One region of the Streptomyces sp. JLSY215 genome, then DNA from elsewhere that is predicted to be linked to it. Evidence: riboswitches for the same ligand, from Rfam matches in the RefSeq annotation. Region 1 holds a riboswitch; the other holds the start of a gene.
What was found. Region 1 has a riboswitch for S-adenosylmethionine ahead of thrC (threonine synthase). Riboswitches for the same ligand answer to the same signal wherever they lie in the genome.

Region 2: linked by a shared signal. The riboswitch ahead of AC5677_RS10935 (aminotransferase class V-fold PLP-dependent enzyme) and the one ahead of thrC (threonine synthase) in region 1 are both predicted to bind S-adenosylmethionine.

The regions. Positions count from the first base shown of each region.
Region 1 covers NZ_CM185022.1:5,121,016-5,124,456, forward strand. Annotated here, with positions in the region: gene AC5677_RS23065 (alpha,alpha-trehalose-phosphate synthase (UDP-forming)) at 1-662, opposite strand, end outside; gene AC5677_RS23070 (glucosyl-3-phosphoglycerate synthase) at 732-1,694, opposite strand; SAM riboswitch class I at 1,877-2,025, shown strand; gene thrC (threonine synthase) at 2,043-3,326, shown strand; gene AC5677_RS23080 (MoaD/ThiS family protein) at 3,381-3,441, shown strand, end outside.
Region 2 covers NZ_CM185022.1:2,439,668-2,443,108, forward strand. Annotated here, with positions in the region: gene AC5677_RS10930 (Lrp/AsnC family transcriptional regulator) at 1-263, shown strand, start outside; gene AC5677_RS10935 (aminotransferase class V-fold PLP-dependent enzyme) at 701-2,080, opposite strand; SAM riboswitch class IV at 2,251-2,368, opposite strand; gene trpD (anthranilate phosphoribosyltransferase) at 2,460-3,441, opposite strand, start outside.

The DNA.
Region 1 (3,441 bases):
AAATTCGCCCGGTCCGCGCCGAGGATGCCCGTCACCAGCTTCTGCTGGATGTCGTCGGGCAGCATCGCGAAGTACTCCGCGGGCGCCCACGGCGTGTGCGAGAAATGCGCGATCCGCAGGTCGGGGCGGCTTTCGCGGAGCATCCCGGGCACCAGCGCCAGGTGATAGTCCTGCACGAGGACGGCGGCCCCGGGCGCCGCGGCCTCGGCCAGCGCGTCCGCGAAGGCCGCGTTGTACGTTTCGTACGACGCCCACTGCGCACGGAATTCCGTATCGAATGCCGGCTCCAGCGGAGTCTGATACAGCATGTGGTGGACGAACCACAGCACGGAATTGGCAATTCCGTTGTAGGCATCGGCATACACATCCGCCGGAATATCCAGCATCCGGACCCGCTGCCCGCCCGTGTCCGCCGGATCCAGGTCGCCGCCCGTCCGCCGCACGGCCTCCCGGTCGCCCTTCCCGAGCGCCGCACACACCCACACCGCATCGGTGTCCGGACCGATGGCGGACAGCCCCGACACCAGCCCCCCGCCGCCCCGCTTGGCGGTCAGCGCACCGCCTTCACCGACGGCGTAGGACACCGGACCGCGATTGGACGCGACGAGAACGTCGGCACCTGGCGGGACCGCACTGCGCTCGGAGACCGTCTCGGAGACCATGTCGCGACATTAACCAGCTACCGATCCGCGCAAACGTACGGAATTCAGCCGAGGGAACCCGCAGCCGTTTCAGGCCGCCCGCCGCTCCGCGTACTCCGGGATCTCCGCCATCGGGGGCCGCTCCTCGGTGTCCACATCCGTGGTGCGCGCCACGAAGCCGTTCTCGCCGCGGTCGAACTGGGTGAGACGGGGCCGGATCAGATGGCCGCGGGTGAGACGGAGCTGGGCGGTGCGGTAGATCGCGGCGGCCATCCGGCCGAGGGCCTGGCCGTCCTGGTGGCGGTGCTTGCGGACGCCGACGTCCACCTGGGCGAGGGCGTCCAGGCCGACGGTGTGCAGGGCGTCGACCAGAAGGCCGAGCTCGACGCCGTAGCCGACCGGGAAGGGCAGCCGTTCCAGGAGGGAGCGCCGGACCGCGTACTCGCCGCCCAGGGGCTGGACGAAGCCGGCCAGCTGCGGCCAGTGGAGATTGAGCAGGGGGCGGGCGACCAGCTCCGTGACCCGGCCGCCCTGGCCCGCTCCGGAACCCTCGCCGCCGGTCTCCAGGGGACGGTCGTACATCGCCTTGACGAAGTGGACATCGGCGTCGGTCAGCAGCGGCCCGACGATGCCGGAGACGAAGGTCGAGGAGAATTCGCGCAGGTCGGCGTCGATGAAGCAGACGATGTCGCCCGTGGTGGCGAGCAGGGACCGCCACAGGACCTCACCCTTGCCGGGGACGGCCGGCAGGCGGGGCAGGACGCTGTCCCGGTGGACCACCTTGGCCCCGGCCGCCGCCGCGACCTCGGCCGTCCGGTCCCTGGACCCCGAGTCCAGCACCACCAGCTCGTCGACCAGGGGAACGGTGCCGGTCATCAGGTCCGCGCGGATCGCCGCGACGATCGCGCCGACGGTGGCTTCCTCGTCGAGTGCGGGCAGCACTACGCTGACCGTCCGGCCCGTCTGGCGCTTGGCCTCCACCAGCCGCCCGAGCGGGCGGTCGGCCGCGGACCAGGAGCGGCTGCTGAGCCAGCGCTCCACCTCTTCCAGCACGTCTACGACTCCTCGGTGGCCGCCGGACCAATGGCCCGTGGGTGATCCATTGTGATCCATCTCGCGGTTCGGACGACTATCTCAACTGTCAGCGCCTTCGGTTACAGTCTTGAACAACGCGGATGACCGTCGCATGCCGGGGTCACCGCCACAAAAGCCTGGGTTTCGGCCCAGCGCCATACCGCTCATCCAGAGGGGCAGAGGGATACGGCCCGTTGAAGCCCCGGCAACCCTCCAGCCGGTCTCCGCCGCAGCAGCGCGCGCGAGGCTCCCGGCTAGGGAAGGTGCCAAATCCGTCTCGTGGCGAGATGCGTCGCGAGGAAGATGAGGAGAAAGGGCCTCGCCTCCATGGCTGTGCAAGTCACCGAAACCGCCACCACCTCCACTGTCGCTCTGGGTCCGGCCGTCGGCCTCTCCTGCCGCGAGTGCGGACAGCGCTTCGACCTCGGTCCGATCTTCGCGTGCCAGGAATGTTTCGGGCCGCTCGAAGTGGCGTACGACCTCCCGAGCGGCGATCCCGAGGGCCTGAAGAAGCGGATCGAGGCCGGACCGAACAACATCTGGCGCTACGCCCCGCTGCTGCCCGTCCCCGCCGACGTCGCCGACAAGCCGAACCTCAATCCCGGCTTCACCAAGCTCGTCAAGGCCGACCGCCTCGCCGCCGAGCTGGGCGTCACGGGCGGCCTGTACGTCAAGGACGACTCCGGCAACCCGACGCACTCCTTCAAGGACCGTGTCGTCGCGATCGCCGTCGAGGCCGCCCGCGCCTTCGGTTTCACCACCCTCTCCTGCTCCTCCACCGGCAACCTCGCGGGCGCGGTCGGCGCCGCGGCCCGCCGGGCGGGCCTGAAGTCCTGCGTCTTCATCCCGCACGACCTGGAGGCCGGCAAGGTCGTCATGGCCGCGGTCTACGGCGGCGACCTGGTCGGCATCGAGGGCAATTACGACGACGTCAACCGCTTCTGCTCGGAGCTCATCGGCGACCCGCTCGGCGAGGGCTGGGGCTTCGTCAACGTCAACCTGCGCCCCTACTACGGCGAGGGTTCCAAGACGCTGGCGTACGAGATCTGCGAGCAGCTCGGCTGGCAGCTCCCGGACCAGATCGTCATTCCGATCGCCTCCGGCTCCCAGCTCACGAAGATCGACAAGGGTCTGAAGGAGCTGATCGCCCTCGGCCTGGTCGAGGACAAGCCGTACAAGATCTTCGGCGCCCAGGCGGAGGGCTGCTCGCCGGTGTCGGCGGCCTTCAAGGCCGGGCACGACGTCGTACGCCCCCAGAAGCCGAACACCATCGCCAAGTCGCTGGCCATCGGCAACCCGGCCGACGGGCCGTACGTGCTCGACATCGCGCGCCGTACGGGCGGTGCGGTGGAGGATGTCAACGACGAGCAGGTCGTGGACGCCATCAAGCTGCTGGCGCGGACGGAAGGGATCTTCGCGGAGACCGCGGGCGGCGTGACCGTCGGCGTCACCAAGAAGCTCATCGAGGACGGTCTGCTCGACCCGGCCCTGACCACCGTCATCCTCAACACCGGCGACGGCCTCAAGACTCTGGACGCCGTCGCATCCGGGCCCACGGCCACCATCCGGCCCGACCTGGACGCGTTCCGCGCGGCCGGCCTGGCCGGCTGAGCCCCGGACCCGTACCCCCGAAACCGCACCCCGCAGTCGCTGGAAGGCAGAACCATGAGCGTGAAGGTCCGCATCCCCACCATCCTCCGCACGTACACCAACGGTGAGGCCGAGG
Region 2 (3,441 bases), 2.7 Mb from region 1:
TCATCAAGACCAGCGTGGACCGGATCCCGGAGATCGCCGAGAAGATCGCCGCCCTGGAGGGTGTCAGCGAGGTCTACTCCGTCACCGGCGCCCACGACCTGATCGCGATGGTCCGCGTCGCCGCCCACGACGACCTCGCCGATGTCATCCCCGGCCGGATCAGCAAGGTACCGGGCGTCGCCTCCACCGAGACGCACATCGCGTTCCGGACGTACTCGCAGCATGACCTCGAGGCCGCGTTCTCGATCGGCCTCGACGCGTAGCGCTGCGCTTGGCCTGCGCCCCACGTTTTCGGCTTGCCCGCCGTGGGGGTTTGTCGCCGTTGCGCCTGCGGCGGGCTGGTGCCGCTTGCGCGGGGCTGTTCGGCTGCGGGACCGGGCCTCCGGACTCCGTCCTGCGGCCCGCCCCCTCCCCGTTGGGGGTAGGGAGAAGGACAGTGGGGGCGTGCGTCAGTGGTCAGGTGTGCCTGGTGGACACGACCATCGGCACCCGACATGAGACGTCCGCCCCCACCGGCCTCTCCCACCCACCCACGGGAGGGGCCACCCCGCAGGACGAAGTCCGGAGGGGTGGCACCGCACCCGACAAACCCACGCCCGCCGCGCAGGCGCAACGGCGACACACCCCCACGGCGGGAAAGCCGACAACGTACGGCCCAGGCAAAGCGCAGCGGAGGGGCCGCAGACGACAACGTGGGGAACTACCCCGCGCTCCGCGCGGGCACGCAACGGCCGTCCTCCGTGTGGTAGTTCCACCGCGCGCCGTCTGCCACCAGTTCCTTGACCGCGTGGACGAAGCGGTCGATGTGCTCGTCGGGGGTGCCTGCGCCGAAGCTCACGCGGATGGCGTTCAGGGAGCGCTCGCCGGGGGCCGCCTCGGGGGCGCCGCACTCGCCCGGGTCCTGCGGGTCGCTGCCCAGCAGGGTGCGGACGAGGGGGTGGGCGCAGAACAGGCCGTCACGGACCCCGATGCCGTACTCCGCCGACAGGGCGGCCGCGAAGTGCGAGCTGTTCCAGCCCTCGACGACGAAGGAGATGACGCCCACGCGCGGGGCGTCGTCGCCGAAGAGGGAGAGGACCTTGACCTCGGGGACCTCGGCCAGGCCCGCCCGGACGCGGGCGACCAGCGCCTGCTCGCGGGCGACCAGGGCGTCGAAACCGGCCTCGGTCAGTGCCTGGCAGGCGGAGGCGATGGAGTAGGCGCCGATGACGTTCGGCGAGCCGGCCTCGTGCCGGGCGGCGGTGGTGTGCCATTCGACGTCCACCCCGCCGTCCGTACGCCGCGAGACCTTGCGGCTGGCGCCGCCGCCCGCCAGGTACGGGTCCGCGTCCTGCAGCCAGTCCGCGCGGCCGGCCAGCACGCCGGCGCCGAACGGCGCGTACAGCTTGTGCCCGGAGAAGGCGACCCAGTCGACGTCCAGCTCGGCGATGTCGACGGGGTGGTGCGGGGCCAGCTGCGCGGCGTCGAGGACGATCCGGGCGCCGTGGGCGTGCGCGGCGGCCGCCAGCTCCCGCACCGGCCAGAGCTCACCGGTCACGTTCGAGGCGCCGGTGACGCACACCAGCGCGGAGCGGTGAGGCTTGCGCTCGGCCAGCGCCTTCTCCAGGGTGTCCACCGCCTCCCGCGGCGTACGCGGCGCGTTCAGGTACGTCACGGGGGTGTCCGCGCGCTGCTCCCAGGGCAGCAGCGAGGCGTGGTGCTCGGTCTCGAAGACGAACACCCGGGTGTTCTGCGGGAGCGCGGCCGCGAGGAGGTTGAGCGAGTCGGTGGTGGAGCGGGTGAAGACCACCTGGTCGTCGGCGCGGCAGCCGAGGAAGTCGGAGATGGTCCGGCGGCTGTTCTCGAAGAGGTCGGTGGACAGCTGCGAGAGGTATCCGGCGCCGCGGTGCACGCTGCCGTAGTACGGGGCGTAGGCGGCCACGTCGTCCCAGACCCGCTGCAGGGCCGGGGCGCTGGCGGCGTAGTCCAGTGCGGCGTAGTCGACCTCGCCGCCGGTCACGAGCGGCACGGTGACATCCCGGCCCAGAACCGGCAGTGGGGCACAAACGGAACGGTCGGCGGCAACGGCGGAAACAGACATGGCGAACTCCCGTAAGAGGTAAGCGAATTCACCGCGGGCGGGCGCGTCACAGCGCGCGGAACGGCGCCGCGGTGGAAAAGGAAAAGGGGTGCGGGAAAGGGGCCGACGGCCCTATCGCATTCGCTTCATCACGGAAGGGGCTCCCTCGAGGACCAGGATCCCTGGCGAGGGATCCGCGCTTGCCGCAGACCTCGCTGCCTGCGGCCTGGTCATCACCCGGGGCACCCCGCCACGGACGGAGGGTTGCCGGACAGCGGGCCGGGGCCTGTGTCGCTGTCACTCGTGACCTGCCGAGAATGATGCCACAGGCACGGAATGGCGCAAGGCCCGGTCCGGATAACGGACAGGGCCTTGCGTCACACCCAGGGTCACCGGGCGCTCATCTGTTGCTGGCCGCCACCCAGCGCTCCAGCACCCGCTTGGCCTCGCCCGAGTCGATGGCCTCGGCGGCCTTGGCGATCCCGGCCCGGATCCGCTCCGCCAGCGGCGCCTCGGACGGCTCCAGGGCCACCAGCGCCGCGGCGGCGTTCAGCAGCACCGCATCGCGCACCGGGCCCCGCTCGCCGTCGAGCAGCCGGCGGGCCACATCGGCGTTGTACGAGGCGTCCGCGCCGCGCAGCGCCTCGACCGGGACGAGGTCGATGCCGACGTCCCGGGGGTCGAAGGGCTCCTCGTGCACCGCGCCGTCCCGGACGACCCACACCCGGGAGGTGGCGGTGGTGGTCAGCTCGTCCAGGCCGTCGTCGCCGCGGAACACCAGGGCCGACGAGCCGCGCTCGGCGAGCACCCCGGCCAGGATCGGCGCCATCCGGGCGTCCGCGACGCCGGTCGCCTGGGCGCGGACCTTGGCGGGGTTGGTCAGCGGGCCCAGCACGTTGAAGGTCGTACGGATGCCGAGCTGGCCCCGGGCGTTGGCGACATGGCGCAGCGAGGGGTGGAACTTCACCGCGAAGCAGAAGGTGATGCCCGCTTCCTCGGCGACCTCGGCGACCCGCTTGGGGGTGAGGTCCAGATTGACGCCGAGCTTCTCCAGGACGTCGGAGGCGCCGCTGGCCGAGGAGGCCGCGCGGCTGCCGTGCTTGACGACCTTGGCGCCGGTGCCGGCCACCACGATCGAGGACATCGTGGAGATGTTGACGGTCTTGGCGCCGTCGCCGCCGGTGCCGACGATGTCCACGCTGGGGCCGGGCACCTCGATCAGCCGGGCGTGCGCGTACATGGTGCGTACGAGCCCGGAGATCTCGGCGACGGTTTCGCCCTTGGCCCGCAGCGCCACCGCGAACCCGGCGATCTGGGCGTCGCTGGCCTCGCCCCGCATGATCTTGTCCATCACCCAGGCGGTGTCGTCGGCGGCGAGGTCG